Regions from separate parts of the Actinomadura sp. NPDC048021 genome, predicted to be linked through region 2. Evidence: riboswitches for the same ligand, from Rfam matches in the RefSeq annotation. Region 2 holds a riboswitch; the other holds the start of a gene.
The links. A riboswitch is a leader RNA that binds a small molecule or an ion and turns the genes downstream of it on or off. The one in region 2 is predicted to bind cyclic di-AMP.
Positions count from the first base shown of each region.

Region 1: another riboswitch for cyclic di-AMP. It lies ahead of AB0C87_RS15255 (CHAP domain-containing protein); the one in region 2 lies ahead of AB0C87_RS38230 (NlpC/P60 family protein).

Region 1 is NZ_JBEZJQ010000008.1:77,148-84,721, forward strand. Features, by position in the region: gene AB0C87_RS15230 (FAD-dependent monooxygenase) at 1-577, shown strand, start outside; gene AB0C87_RS15235 (LysR family transcriptional regulator) at 697-1,638, opposite strand; gene AB0C87_RS15240 (LysE family translocator) at 1,749-2,372, shown strand; gene AB0C87_RS15245 (TetR/AcrR family transcriptional regulator) at 2,468-3,067, opposite strand; gene AB0C87_RS15250 (DsbA family protein) at 3,181-3,807, shown strand; cyclic di-AMP (ydaO/yuaA leader) riboswitch at 4,141-4,291, shown strand; gene AB0C87_RS15255 (CHAP domain-containing protein) at 4,306-4,983, shown strand; gene AB0C87_RS15260 (hypothetical protein) at 5,176-5,898, shown strand; gene AB0C87_RS15265 (haloacid dehalogenase type II) at 6,035-6,769, shown strand; gene AB0C87_RS15270 (MarR family winged helix-turn-helix transcriptional regulator) at 6,766-7,254, opposite strand; gene AB0C87_RS15275 (bifunctional NAD(P)H-dependent oxidoreductase/GNAT family N-acetyltransferase) at 7,285-7,574, shown strand, end outside.
Region 2 is NZ_JBEZJQ010000035.1:10,190-17,763, forward strand. Features, by position in the region: gene AB0C87_RS38215 (alpha/beta hydrolase fold domain-containing protein) at 1-683, shown strand, start outside; gene AB0C87_RS38220 (DUF305 domain-containing protein) at 752-1,429, opposite strand; gene AB0C87_RS38225 (DUF6153 family protein) at 1,506-1,997, opposite strand; gene AB0C87_RS38230 (NlpC/P60 family protein) at 2,059-3,117, opposite strand; cyclic di-AMP (ydaO/yuaA leader) riboswitch at 3,121-3,265, opposite strand; gene AB0C87_RS38235 (M56 family metallopeptidase) at 3,371-4,306, opposite strand; gene AB0C87_RS38240 (BlaI/MecI/CopY family transcriptional regulator) at 4,311-4,688, opposite strand; gene AB0C87_RS38245 (MMPL family transporter) at 4,693-6,885, opposite strand; gene AB0C87_RS38250 (sensor histidine kinase) at 7,051-7,574, shown strand, end outside.

The DNA of each region.
Region 1 (7,574 bases), on a different contig from region 2:
GAACACGCCGGGCAGGGCCGCGGCACTCTACGCCGTGGGGGACGACGACGAAGTGCACGCGTTCCTGAACTTCGCTCAGGAGGAACCGCCGTCCGACGCGTTGACGGGCCCGAAAGCCCAACGGGAACTGGTCGCCGCGGTCTTCGCCGACGCGGGATGGGAGGTCCCGGGCATGCTGGCCGCCATGCGCGACGCGGACGACCTGTTCTTCGACGGAGTCGGCCAGATCCGGATGCCCCGCTGGTCCAGCGGCAGGGTCGCGCTGGTGGGAGACGCCGCGTACGCGCCCTCGTTCCTCACCGGGCAGGGCACCAGCCTCGCGCTCGTCGGCGCGTACATGCTCGCCGGTTCCTTGGCCGGTCGGGAGCACGCCGCGGGCTTCGCCGCCTACGAACACGACACCCGTGAGTTCGTGACCCTGAATCAGGGGCTGGTCGGCGAGGGCGGTGCCGCCCTCTTCCCGACCACCGCCCAGGCTCTGGAGGAGCGGAACGAAAGGCTGCGCGGACTCAGCGCAATGCCCGCCGCGGGCGGACGACCTGCCCATTCGGCTCTCACTTTGCCCGCTCACCAGTGAGCCCGCGTTGAGGCGTGGCGCGTCCCGCCGGAGGGTGGTCGCGTGCCCCCATCACCACGTCAGGCGCGCCCGGGACTTGTTCCAGGAGGGAGTTCGTGAGCGATTCAGAACGGGGCTTTTCAGGCGCCGTGCGGGGTGGCCCAGGTGGCGGTGATGTCGCGGGCGACATCGCGGAGGAGGTCGATGAGCATGTCCGCGAGTGGGGTGAGGCTGGCGTCGGTTCTGGTCACGGCGTAGAGGTGGCGGTAGGGCTTGGGGTGGGTCAGTTCGCGATGGGTGGTGCCGGGGACGTGGGCCAGGGCCAGGCGTGACACCAGGGCCACGGCGATGCCTGTGCCGACCAGGGCTTGGGCGACGTCGTAGGACTCGGTCTCGAACCGCACGGTGGGGGTGAAGCCGGCCTTGCGGGCGGCGTTGTGGAACTGTTCGCGGGCGGCATGGCCGGCCAGGATGGAGACCCATGATTCGTCGCGCAGTTGTTCCAGGTGGAGTTCGGTGTCCGCGGGCTGCCCGGTGGCCAGTGGGTGGTCGTCGGGGAGGACCACGACCATCGGGTCCACCAGGAGCGAGTGCGCCCGTAGGTGCGGGGGCGGCGCGAGCGGCGTGTCCCAGGACGCGACGATGGCCACGTCCAGGTTCCCCGCGCTGATCTCGTCCGCTCCGCGCCCGGACACCACGTCGATGACGGAGACGTCGGCGGCCGGGTGGCGGTGGCGCAGGGCCGTCAGGGCCGGTGGCAGCAGGTGCATTGCGGCCGCCTGGAACGTCCCGATCCGGAGGCGGAGCGAGAGGTGGCCGAGCAGTGCGGCCAGTTCCGCCTCGGCCTGGTCCGATGCCTGCTCCACGGTCCGGCCGTGGGAGGCGAGCAGCGCACCGGCCGCGGTGAGCGTCGCTCCGCGAGGGCCACGGATGACCAGGGGGACCTGCCAGTCGCGCTCGGCCTTGGCCACCTGCTGGGTGACCGCCGCGGGCGTGAGCCGGAGTGCGTGGGCCGCCGCCGTCAGGGAGCCGTGCCGCTCGATCAGGGCGAGAAGCCGCAGTTGCCCCGGATCCACCAGCATTCACCCATGTTAACGCTGCACCCTTCTCTTTTAACTTCCCTTAGGGGCGCGGAGCGAGGAAGCCTGATGGCACACCCGTCGGCCGCAATCCCCGGAAGGGGTTCGTTCCCATGCCCACGCATGTGCCCGTCTTCGTCATCACCACCTTGTTGCTGGCGATGCTGCCCGGCGCGAGTCAAGCGCTGATGATCCGGCAGGTACTGGAAGGTGGCCGGCCTGCGCTCCACGGCACGCTCGCGGGCAATGCCAGTGGCTTCCTGCTGTGGTCGACGGCCGCCGCGGCCGGGCTGTCCGCCGTCCTGCTGGCCAGCCCCACCGCGTACGCGGTGCTCCGGATCGCCGGCGGCATCGTGCTGATGATCCTCGGGGTGAAGACGCTCCGGACCGCGCTCACGGTCGGGTCCCCCCGCCCGCCCGAGCAGGACGGGCGCGGCACCGGCTTCACGGGTGGATACCTCACCGGCCTGGTCACCAACCTCGGCAACCCCAAGGCGGGAGTGTTCGCCATCTCGGTGCTGCCCCAGTTCGTGACCGAGGAAGGCCCGGTGTTCCTGTCGACCGTCGCCTTGGGAGCCCTGTGGGCGCTCGTCAGCGCCTCCTGGTACATGCTGCTCACCTGGGCCGTCAGCCGAGGGCGCGCACTGGTGTCGCAGCCGACCGTCCTGCGGGGGCTCAGCATGACCACCGGTGCCGTCCTGCTGGCGCTGGGCGCCGCGGTGGCAGTAGGTGTCTGAGGGCCGGTCAGATCTGCAGGCCCTGCTCGCCCGCCGTAAACCGTGAGCACCTGCGCGGCGGCATTTGTAGGGGCGCCCAGAAGCGGTGAGGCGTGCTACTGAGTGGAGGTGTCGGCCGGTGGGGCGAGGCCGGTCATTGCGAGGTCGACGATGGCGTTGACGTGCTCGGCGTCGGCCGTGCGCGGGGTGAGCAGGCGGCGGTAGTAGGCGGCGCCGTAGAGCAGTTCGGTGACGAGGACCGGGTCGGCGTCGGCGCGGACCTGGCCCTTGCGCTGCGCTACGCGGATGCGGTCGGCCGCGGCGCCCGCCAGGTGACCGATGAAGTTGTCCCACAAGGCCTGGTGGAGGTCCGGGTCGTGCTGGGCCTCGCCGATCAGTGCGCGGTAGTGCGGGAAGACGTGCGGGTCGCCGAGGATGCGCGAGGCCGCCGCCATCTGCGTCTTGATGTCCGCGACGAAGTCACCGGTGTCGGGGAAGGTCGCGTCCATCTTCCAGGTGGACAGCAGGCCGTCCAGCAGCACGGCCGCCTTGGACGGCCACCAGCGGTAGATCGTGTTCTTGCCGACGCCGGCGCGGGCGGCGATGCCCTCGATGCTGACCTTGCGGTACCCGACCTCCTGGCACAGGTCCATGGCGGCCTTGATGACGGCGTTGGCGGCCTCTTCGCTTCGGCGCTCAGGACGTCTGGGTGACATGGGGACAGCATAGCCCTCAGGCGGCACGGAACGTTCCGTATTGACGCGGCGAGCGGCGGCGGGCATGCTGAGGCGGCACGGAACGATCCGTGCCGCCATCGAAGGACGAACCCATGAAAGTTGAGTTCACCCACGACATCGCCTGCGTCTGGTCGGCGCTCGGCTACGCCCGCTTCCAGCGGGCCGCCGAGGAGCACCGTGCGGGTGGCGGCGAACTGGAGGTCGTCTTCAGGCCGTACCAGACCGCGGGCTCCGCGGCGGAACCGCCGCCGAGCCGTGGCCATTTCCCTCTCGCGCTCACCGCGCGGGTCGAGCAGATCGCACGGGCGGCGGCGGTCGACGGCCTGGTGGTGAACCTCGACCGGATCGTGCCCGCCCGCACGGCCGACGCCCACCGGCTCATCGCGCTGGCGGCCGCGCACGGCACCGCCGAGGACATGACCGCCCGTCTTTACCGCGCCTACTTCAGTGACGGTCTGGACATCGGCGACGTCAACGTGCTGCGGGGCTTGGCGTCCGCGACCGGCGTCAGGTGGGACGGCGAGCGGCCCCACGCGGAACCGGCTCGGTCCGCTCGCGTGTCCGGCCCGCGAGTGCCGGTCTTCCGGTTTCCCGACGGGACGGTCCTGGTCGGAGCCGTGTCACTCGCCGCGCTGAGGGGTGAGTTGATGAGGGCCGACTCACCGCGCCGGCGCTCCAGCAGGACCACGCATCCGCGCCCGGCTCCGGTGCGACTATGACGCGTCCTGGTCGGTCGTGAACTTGGGCACCTTGATGACCAGCCCGCGGGTGGGGGCGCGCTCGGGGGTGATCGTCTCCCGCTGGGGCGAGGTGGCGACCAGAAATCTTGGGCCGACTTGACTGGACCGCAGCCCTTGCGTTGAGGGCGCTTTGGGGAGTCTTTACAGGTCAGCGGCGTCTTTGGGGTGTGCTTGACGAAATATGGGGCCGCTTGAACCTGTTGTGGGTGTGTGACCGACGGGAAAGCCCGTCCGGAGCGCCCGACCAGATCGTGACGGGCGCATCGAGTCCCTGATCATCAGGACGGCCGATCAAGGCACGTCCGCCGCCGAGTCCGCAGAGCGCCGATCACTGGCCGAGCGGAGCCGGGGACCCACCGAAACACCGGGGTGAATCCGCACTCCCGCCTTGCGCGGGGTCGCGGTAGGGCCACTTCCATGCCCGAACCCGACAGCTAACCCGGTAGGCGGACTGGAAGACCTCAGGAGAACCTTCGCATGACCGCTCGTACTTTCGACCTGACCAAGCGCATGGGCACCCGCTTCGCCGCCGGAGCCGTCCTCTCCCTGGCGAGCGCTTTCGGCTTCGCCTCCCTGGCCCCGTCCGCCCATGCGGACACCAAGCCCGCGAACACCGCGCACGTCGCCGCCGCGCCCCAGGCCGGCGCCAACGGCGCGAAGACCGCCACCGCCGGCGCCTCCGCGCAGGACGTCATCAAGCTCGCCCGCACGCAGATCGGCACCCACGAGGACGCCTCGGGCAACAGCAAGTTCAACGACTGGTACGTCGGCTCGCCGCTGGGCGAGCAGAACGCCCACCGCATCGGTTCCAAGAGCGCCTCGGTCTACAAGGGCCAGTCCTGGTGCGACATGTTCGTGTCCTGGCTGGGCCAGCACACCGGCACCAAGGGCATGGGCGCCGACGCCTACACCGTCAGCCACGCCAAGTGGTTCAAGAAGACCGGCCGCTTCGGCCAGACCCCGAAGCCCGGCGCCGTGGTCTTCTTCGCCTGGAACGGCGGGGGCATCAAGGGTGTCGAGCACGTCGGCATCGTCGTCAAGGACAACCACGACGGCACCATCAACACCATCGAGGGCAACACCGGTGACGCGGTGAAGAAGAAGGTCCGCGACACGTCCACCGTCGCCGGCTACGGCTACCCCCAGTACCGGTGAGCCAGGGCCGCTGAGCGGCCCGTTGCCCCGCACCGTCCAGTGGTGCCTCCCCCTTCTCCATCCCTCCGCGATCACACCCACGTCGCGAGCACGCCCACGTGCCGTGCGCCGGATCCGTCATGCCCGAACGGCGAGCCCCCGACTAGCCGAAGCCGTGACCCGGCGCCCCGGACCACCGAGCAAAGGATGAACATGCAGAAGCGAGCCATCGACACCGCCCTGATCGGTACCGCTCTCGCGGGCCTGCTGGCCGCGGGCGTGGCGGCCGGGACCTCCCACGGGGCCCAGGCCGACGAGCCGATGTCGCACAAGGTCATCGGACAGCAGGTGGCCGGGCAGCAGGTCACCGGCCACAAGATGACCGGACAGCTGGTCACCGGACAACAGCTGAGCGGGCACAAGGTGACCGGACAGCCGGTCACCGGAAAGCAGATGACCGGAAAGCAGGTGACCGGGAAGCAGGTGGGGCAGCCCGCCGCGAAGGCCACCCACCACGGCACCGCCAAGGTCGCACCGAAGCGCCACGCCGTCCTGTCGGGCAGCACCAAGGCGTCCTACTTCTGGGACGACGGCTCGGGCGTGAACGGCGACACGGGCGCCCCGGCGGGCGGCAAGCCGATGCAGAAGGGCCTGTTCGCCAGCCCGAGCTGGCCCATGCACACCAAGGTGAAGGTCACCTACAAGGGGCGCAGCGTCACCGGCTTCGTCGGGGACCGCGGGCCGGGCGAGCCGTCGCACCGCGGCGTCATGCTCGACCTCGACACCTACACCTTCCGCCACCTGGTGGACGGCAAGAAGCCGCGGAGCAAGTACGACACGGGCACCTCGGCGGGCCACCTGAAGGGCGTCAAGTACGAGATCCTGTCCTGGGGCCACGGCGCCGGCAAGAAGGGCGCCCCGAAGCCCCTCGGCTGATCAGGCCCGACCGGGTGACCCCTCCTGGCCTCACCACGGACCCCGCTCCCGTCTTCGGACGAGGGCGGGGTCTGTCACGTCCGGGGTAGGACTGGGGTGGGGCGCCAGCCGGGCGCTCCTGGGCGAGGGAGTGCCAGTGGGATTAGACGTCAGAGCGATCCAGGTAGTGACCTGCGACATCTTCGGGACGACCGTCGACTGGCGGACAGGGGTCGCCGGCCAGGTGGCGGCGATCGCTGCGGAGTGCGGTGTCGCGTTGGAGGGCGAGGCCTTCGCCGACGAATGGCGTGAGCGGTACCTCCCGTCCATGCAGCGGGTCAGCAGCGGAGAGCGGGAGTGGGTGTACCTCGACACGCTGCACCGGGAGTCGCTGGACGAGCTGCTGGAGCTGCACGGCGTTGCTGACGCCTTCGACGAGACCGCACGGCGGCGGCTCGTCCGGGCCTGGCATCGCCTGCCCGCGTGGGACGACTCGGTGGACGGCCTGGCACGCCTGAGGGAGAGCCGCGTGGTGGCGGCGCTGTCCAACGGCGGGTTCGCCCTGCTGACGCACCTGGTCAAGGGGGCGGGGCTGCCGTTCGACTGCATCCTGTCGGCGGAGCTCGCCCGCACGTACAAGCCCGAGCCGGAGGCGTACCTGACAGCAGTGCGGCTGCTGGACGTGGAACCGGCGGAGGTGCTGATGGTCGCCGCGCACAAGTGGGACATCGACGGCGCCAGGGGAGCCAGGCTCGCCACCGCGTTCCTGGAGCGTCCGCTGGAGAAGGGGCCCTCTCTCACGGCCGACCGGGCGGACGACGTGGAATGCGACCTCGTCGTGCGCGGGTTCGGTGAGCTCGCCGATCTCCTGGAGGCCGGTCCGCGGACCTAGCGGACGGGGCGGCCGTTCGCCCTGTCCGGGGCTTCCACCTTTCCGGCGATGTGTTCCAGGGCGGTGAGGTCTTCCGGTCCAAGGCGGTCGATGAAGTGGTGGCGCACTGACTCCAGGTGGGCGGGGGCGGCGTCCGTCAAGGTGTCCAGGCCGTGTTCGGTGAGGACCAGGAGGCAGCCCCTTCCGTCGGCCGGGTCGGGTGCGCGGCGGATGAGGCCGCGGGCCTCCATGCGGGTGGCGTGCCGGGAGAGCCGGCTGCGCGACCAGCCCATCTTCGCGGCCTGCTCGTGCAGGGTGCCGGCGTGGCCCGGCCGTTCCGACAGCGTGCTGAGCACCTCGTAGTCGGGCTCGGAGAGGCCGACTTGGGAGAGGTCGCGGGCGGTGCCGGTCTGGACGGCGATCACCATGCGGCGGAAGGCCCGCCACGCCCGTTCCTCGTCCGGGGTCAGCCAGCGCACGGGCTCGTCCGGCGGGTTCTTTGACATGTAAACAACCTATCGCCTAAGTTCATTTACATGTCAACGAAACAGGTGCGCGTCCTCGTGCTGGTGTGCAGCACCCGCCCCGGCGCCCTCGGCCCCGCGGTGGGGGCATGGCTGACCGAGACGATCACGCCCCGCGCCGCCGAGCTCGGCGCCGAACTGGTGCCGCTGGCCCTCGCCGACCTCGACCTCCCGTTCCTCGACGAGGAGGAACATCCGTCGGCGGGCGTGTACCGCAACGAGCACACGCGCAGGTGGAGCGCGATCGTGGACGGCGTGGACGGCCTCATCGTCGTGACGCCGGAGTACAACTACGGGATGCC
Region 2 (7,574 bases):
TGATGGGCTCGGCGTACGGGTACCGGCCCCTGGCGGGGGCGCTCGCGGTGGCGGCCGGGTGCGAGGTGGTCGTCCCGGACTACCGGCTCGCGCCGGACTTCCCCTTCCCAGCCGCCCTGGACGACGCGGCGGGCGCCTACCTCTGGCTGCTCGAAGCGGCGCCGCCGGAGCGGGTCGTGATCGCCGCCGACTCCTCGGGGGCGAGCCTGGCCCTGTCCCTGCTGCTCGCGCTGAAGGACAAGGGCCTTCCCCTGCCCGGCGGCGCCGCCCTGTTCTGCCCGTGGATCGACCTGGCGCACACCGTCCTGGAGGAGGAGCCGGCCGGCCCCCAGCTCGTGGTGACCGGCCGGATGATGCGCCAGTGCGTCGACCACTACCTCGCGGGCCGCTCCCTGGACGATCCGCTGCTGAGCCCGCTGGCCTCCCCCGGCCGCCTGAGGGGCCTGCCGCCCCTGCTGCTCCAGGCGGGCACGGGCGACCACCTGGTCGGCGACGCCCGCCGCCTGGCGGAGGAGGCGAGCGAGCAGGACGTGGACGCGCGGCTGGAGCTCTACCCGGTGGCCACCCACGGCTTCCACCTGTTCTGGACGTTCCTCCCGGAGGCGGCCCGCGCCCTGGACCAGGCGGGACGCTTCGTCCGCGACGTGACCGCCGCGTCCGCCGGGCACCGCACCGGTTCCTGAGGCCGAGGCGCCTCCGGCACGGAGGCGGGCGGGGGCGCGGCGCCGCCCGCCTCCGTGACCGGCGGTCCTCACTGCTTCAGCAGGGACCTCATCTTGGCGATCTCGGCGGTCTGCGAGGAGATGATGGTCGCCGCCATCTGCTTGGCCGGGGGGAACTGTCCGGAGGACTGCTCGGCCTTGGCCATCGCCACGGCGCCCTCGTGATGCTGGATCATCATCGTGAGGAACGCCCTGTCGAACGCCGCGCCCTTGGCCGCCTCCAGTTCCTTCATGTCCTTCTCGCTCATCATGCCGTCCATGCCGTCCGTGCCGCCGTGGTGCATGCCGCCCATGCCGGTCGTGCCAGGCGAGGGGACGGGGGCGCCCCAGGCCTTCAGCCACGCGCCGAGCTGCTGGATCTCCGGTCCCTGCGCCTTCTTGATGTCGGCGGCCAGGGTCTTCACCTCCGCCGACGAGGCGCGGGTGGCGGCGAGGTCGGCCATCTCGATCGCCTGCCGGTGGTGCGGGATCATCATCTGCGCGAACATGACGTCCTGGCCGTTGTGCGGTCCGGCCTGCGCGCCGCCGGCAGGTGCCGAGTGGGCGGGCAACGAGTGGGCGGGCATGGAGTGGGCGGGCATGGAGTGGGCGGGCATGGAGTGGGCGGGCATCGAGTGGCCCGTCGAGCCGCCGTCGTCGCCGTCGCCGCACGCCGCCAGGGCGATCGCCAGGGCCGGGACGGTGATGAGCGCGAACGCTCGCTTCATGGTGGTGAGCCTTCCGTGTCGAGTGCTGTGATCGGTGGTCGGCGGCGGCGCCCGTTTCCGGGCGCCGCTGGACCTGTCACAGCCTCAGCACGCTCAACCTGTGCAGGGACGGTCTCGGCGGGGGCCGTCCGACCAGGAGGATCCGCACCCGCGGCGGCCGCGACACGGCCATCGGCGGCGACCTCCGCAGGCGCAGCGCCAGGAGGGCCGCGACGAGGGCGAGTGCGAGCAGGGTCAGCATGGCCAGGCAGACCTGGCCGCCGGGGTGGTCGGGGTGGCGGTCGGAGTGATGGCCGCCGGGCCGGTCGCCCCGGGGCGGACGGTGCCCCGCCATCGCTTCGGCGGCGGGGGCGGCGTGCCCGGCGGCCATGGACGTCAGCGGAACGCCGCCCATCTCCGCCGGGCTCGCCGTGGACTGGAAGCCGTGCATCGCCAGCAGCCCGAGGAGCACGAGCAGGCCGGACGCCAGCCGGAGGACGTCCGGGCGCACGGAGCGCCTCGGCCGTCCCACCGGCCGTTCCGCGTGCGCGCCGTCCCGTGCGGGGAGGCCGCCGACGTGCGTGCTCATCTCGCGGACCAGGGTAGCGAAGGGTGATCGGCGGTCACCGGCGGGTCACCGCTTCGAGGGGTCAGGCGACACGGACCCCGCCCGCGAATGGGCGGCCGGCGATGGGGGCGATCTTGACGACGTCGCCGGTCTGCGGCGCGTGGACCATGTTGCCGTTGCCGATGTACATGCCCATGTGGTGCAGGTCGCTGTGGAAGAACACCAGGTCGCCGGGCTTGAGCTGGCTCATGCTCACGTGGGTCCCGGCGTTGTACTGGCTGCCGGTGTAGTGGCCGAGCGTGATGCCGACCTGCGCGTAGGCGTAGAGGGTCAGCCCGGAGCAGTCGAAGCCCTTGATGTTGGCGCCCTGCGCGGTGCCGTAGCTCGGGCCGGACGCGTTGCCGCCGCCCCAGGAGTAGGGCACGCCCTGCTGGGCGAGGGCGGCCCGGACGGCCGTCATGGCCTTGGCCGAGGCCCCGCCGGAGTTGAGGTTGGGGATGGAGGCGGGACCCGTGCCCGCGGTCCTGAAGGTGCCGAGCTGCTTCTCGACCTTCTTGAGCTTGATCTGGAGTTCCCGGCGCTTCTTCCTCGCCTCGCCGGTGAGCGCGCGCACCTGGGCGGCGCGCTGCTCGGCGGCCTTGCGGGACCGGTCGGCGCCCTGCATCACCTGGAGCATCTGGGTGATGCGGACGTCGTTCTGCTTGGCGAAGTAGTTGAGGGTGGCCGACTGGTCCAGGACGGCCTGCGGGTCGGACGACGAGGCGAACGTGATGGCCGGGTCCGCCGGGCCGTTCTTGTAGCTGTCCGCGGCGATCTTCGCCATGCGTTCGCGCGCTTCGTCCAGCGCCTTCTGCTGGCGCAGGGCGCTGCTCTTGGCGAGCTTCGCGGCGTGCTCGGCCTGCTTGAGGCGTTCGCGCAGGCCGTTGTACTGCTCGCTGAGCTTCTCGGCCTCGTCGGCGAGCTTCTCCTGCTGCGCGGTCAGTTGCTTGCGCGTCGGCTTCGGCTCGGCGTGGGCGGGCGCGGGCGCGAGAAGCCCGGCGGACAGCGCGAGGGCGGCCGTCCATGCCGTGACGTCGCCGAGCCGGCGGGTGCGGATCCTGCGGCGGGCTGTCGTTCGGGGGCCGGCAGCTCGTCGCTGCATGCGGTGTCCTCTCCTGTACCGCCTACCGGGTCAGCTGACGGGTTCGGGCCGGAGTCGCCCTACCGTCCCGCGGGACGGACTCACCCCTGAAGATCGGGTCCCCGGTTCCCCGGACGGAGACGTCCGCGGGATTCGGCGCGGTCGCCGGCCGTCCCCGGCGGGGACGTCGGACCGTGACCTCCTACGGAGCGTAGGAGGTTTACGGTCGGTTCGCCACCGAAGCGGCAGATTTCCCCAAATGCCACATTCCGCCTCAGCAGGCCGCGGCGAGCTCCACGACCGCCGCGGCCCCGGCCAGGAGCGGCGCGGCGACCGCCGCCACCGCGAACAGGCCCGCCGCGAGCCGGACGGCGCGCCGCGGCCTCGCCGGGGCGCCCTCCAGCCGCAGCACCCGCTCCATCAGCGCACCGGCGGCCGGCGTGCCCGCCGCGCCGAGCGCCCCCGCGCCGGCGGGCGCCGCCGAGAGCCGGCACAACGCGTCGACCAGCGGCTTCCTGCCGTGGACGCGGACCGCGGCGTCGTCCGCGGCCATCTCCAGCAGCAGCGGCAGCCGCGCCTTCGCGCGCCGGACGGTCGGCAGCCACGGCAGCATGGCGTGGACCAGGTCCAGGGCCAGCAGGAAGACATGGTGGCGCTGGCGCAGGTGCGCGCGCTCGTGCGCCAGGACGGCCCCGAGCTCCTCGGCGCTGAGCGCTCGCTGGGCCCCGGTGCTGACCACGATCGCGCGGTGCCGGGACGGCAGCGAGTACGCCACGGGCACGGGGTGGTCGAGGACGAGGACGTCCGGATGGCGGCGGTCCTCCCGGGCGACCAGCCGCAGCATCTCCCGGTGCCGCCGGCGGTGGCGCACGGCCCGGCCGAGCCTCGGCAGGCCGCGGGCGAGCACGGCGGCGCAGGCCGCGGCGAGGACGGCGGTCGCGACGGCCGCGGCGGCGGTGGCGAGACGGCCGTGATGGGGCAGGCAGTCGCGCAGCCGGGACAGCAGTCCGTGCCCCGGACCCGGCGGCGCGAGCAGCCCCGCCGCCGCGATCCCCGCCGCGGCGATGAACGTCCCCGCGAGGGCGGCCGTCCAGCAGGCGATGGCCGTCCCCGGGCCGACGGCGGAGCGCCTGAGGAGGTCCAGAACGGGCCCCGCGGCGCATCCCAGCAGGACCACCGAGACGACGAGCCCGACCACCAGCGGGATCACGGGATCACGCGTCCTCGCCGGCGGTCCGCCGCCGCAGGGCGTCCAGGAGGTGCCGGGCGTCCTCCGGCGGGACGCTCTCGGCGAACCTCGCCAGGATGGCGCCGTGGTCGGAGGCCTCGCTCAGGGCGTCCAGCATCAGCTCGACCGCGTACTCCTCCCGCGGCCGCGTGGGGCTGTAGCGGAAGGCCGTGCCCTCCTGCGTACGCCGGAGGAGGCCCTTCTGCGCCAGGCGTTCGGCCACGGTCTGCACGGTGTTGTAGGCCAGTGCCCTGTCCGCGTCCTCGTTCAGCTCGGCCAGCAGCTCACGGACCCGCAGCGGGCGGGGCGCCGCCCAGAGCACGTCCATGATGGAGCGTTCGAGCGATCCTCCGAGTGCGGACACGCGGTCACCTCCGTACCGCCCCCATTGTGCCGGACGTCTCCTGGGGGCCGGCCTCCTGGAGCGGGGTCTCTCCAGCGTGGGCGGGTTCCCGGCGGCCCGGCATCCACCAGTTGGCCCTGCCGCACAGCTCCATCACCGCGGGGACGAGGACCATCCGGACGACGGTGGCGTCGACGAGCACGGCGACGGCCATGCCGAGGCCGATCTGCTTGACCGACACGTCGGGGCCGAGCAGGGACGTCGAGAAGACGGCGATCATGATGGCGGCCGCGGCGGTGATGACCTTGGCGGTGCGCGCCAGCCCGCGGGTGACGGCCGTCCGGGTGTCGCCGGTGCGCTCGTACTCCTCCCGGATCCGCGAGATCAGGAAGACCTCGTAGTCCATGGACAGGCCGAACAGCAGCGGGAACATCATCATCGGCACCCAGGTCGTGATCGGCATGGTGGTGGGGAAGCCGAGGGCCTTCCCGAGCCAGCCCCACTGGACGACCGCGACCAGCACGCCGTAGGCCGCGCCGATCGACAGCAGGTTCATCACCGCGGCCTGCAGCGCGATCGTGACCGACCGGACCAGCGCGACCAGCAGCACGAGCGACAGCGCGACGACGACCGCGATCATCAGGGGCAGGCGGGAGCCGACCTCCTCGGCGATGTCGATCGCGCCGGCGTTCGGGCCGCCGACCTGGACGCCGGCGCCGCCGGGCGCCGCGGGCAGGACGTCGTCGCGCAGCCGGTGCACCAGGTCGGCGGTGGCCTCGTCCTGGGCGCCGCTCTTCGGGAAGGCCATGAACGTGGCCGCGCGCCCGTCCTCGCTGATCCGGGGCGGCGTGACGGAGGCGATGCCCCCGGTCCGTCCGACCGCGTCGACGACGGGGCGCAGATCGGCGTCCGGGGATCCGATCCGCGCGGCGAAGATCAAGGGCGCGCCGTAGCCGGGCCCGAAGCCCTCGGACAGGATCGTGTACGAGGTGTGGCTGCTCCGGTCGTGCGGCTGGACGCTGGCGTCGGGCAGGCTCAGCCGCATCGACAGCACGGGGGCGGCGAGCACGAGCAGGCCCGTCCCGGCGAGGACCGCCGCGACCAGCGGCCTGCGCTGCACCACGCCTGCCCAGCGTTCGGCGGGGGGACGGCGCTCGCCGGGGCGCGGGCGCGGCGCGCGGCGCGGCAGCCGCAGCGAGTCGATCCGGCGGCCGGTGAAGCCGAGGAGCGCGGGCAGCAGGGTCACCGCGGCGATCATCGTGACCAGCACGGTCACCGACGCGGCGACGGCCACGCCCGTCATCAGCCGCTGCCCCATGACGACCAGTCCGAGCAGCGCGATCACCACGGTCGTGCCGGCGAACAGCACGGCGTGCCCGGCGGTGGCGATGGCCGTGGCCGTGGCGCCTTCGGGGTCGTCCCCGTCCCGCAGGGCCTCCCGGTAGCGGGTCACGATGAACAGCGCGTAGTCGATGCCGATGCCGAGGCCGACCAGCACGGCGACGAGCACGGTGAAGTCGGGCGCGGGGACGAGGTGCCCCACCAGCTTGATCAGGGCCATTCCGCCGAGGATGGCCGTCAGCGCCGTCGCGATCGGCAGGCCCATCGCGACCAGCGACCCGAAGGAGATGAACAGGATCACCGCGGCGGTCAGCAGGCCCACGCCTTCGGCCGGGCCCTGCTGGGGCGTCTCGGCCTTCTCCGCCCGCTCGCCGCCCAGCCCGAGGAGCAGGCCGTCGCCGGAGGCGTCCTTGACCGCCTCCACCAGGGGCTTGATGTCGGTCTTCTTGGCCGCCTCCTCGGTCAGCGGGATCGTCGTCCGGGCGATGCGGCGGTCGCGCGTCACCAGGTTCGGGTCCTGGTAGGGGGAGGTCACCGGCCCGGTCACGGGCGAGGCGTCCAGGACGGCGACGACCTTCTCGATCCGCCGCCGGGCGGCGGGGTCGTCGATCCCCCGGTCCGCCTTGATCGCCAGGGTCAGGGTGTCGCCCCGCCGCTCGGGGAAGTGCCTCTCGATCAGCTTCTGCGCCTTGGCCGATCCGGAGTCTCCGCCGGAGAAGTCGTTGTCGGGCGCGGCGCCGAAGCCGAAGCCGGCGAACGCCACGGCGACCACGCCGACGAGCCAGGCCAGGAGCACCAGGCGGCGGCGCCGGTGGCAGAAGCGGGCCAGCGCCGCGAGGGCGCCGTCCGGTCGCGGGTCTGCGGAATGCTCGCTCATGGCGGCGATCGTCGCGCCGGCGGGGCGCCCGCCGCGTCTGCCGGACGACGGCGGCGTCTACGCAGTCGGGCGTACGCCGCTCCGCGGGCCGCTCCACCTGGCGGAGGAGCAGGTCGCGCGCCTGAGCGCAGGAGCGTTCGCGCACCACGACAGTAGGATTCCGGCATGGAACGCCGTACCGGGACGTTCTCCCTGCGCGCGGTGACGCACGACACGCTGCTCGCGCTCCTCGTCACCGTGATGCAGGTTCAGGGAACGCTCGGCCGCATCGCCGCCGAAGGGGCGACGCGGCCGCTCGCCGACCTGGGGAACCTCGGTTACGCGCTGCTGGTCGTGAGCGGGCTGGCCGTGGCCCTGCGCCGGCGGTGGCCGGCGCCGGTCTTCGCGGTCACCGCGCTCGCCAGCCTCGTGTACTACGGGCTCGACTTCCCGGACGGGCCCGGCTGGCTCGCGCTCTTCGTCTCCCTCTACACCCTCGCGGCCTACGGCGACGGACGCCGGTCACTGGTGATCGCCGGTTCGGGGATCGGCGTGCTGGCCGCCGTATGGCTGTACACGGCGCACGACATCGAACCGCGCGCCGCCATCGGCTGGGTGTTCTTCCGCATCGGCGCGTCGGTCATGAGCGCGGCCCTCGGCGAGTCCGTCCGGTCCCGCCGGGTCATCGCGGCCGAGGCCGAGAAGCGCGC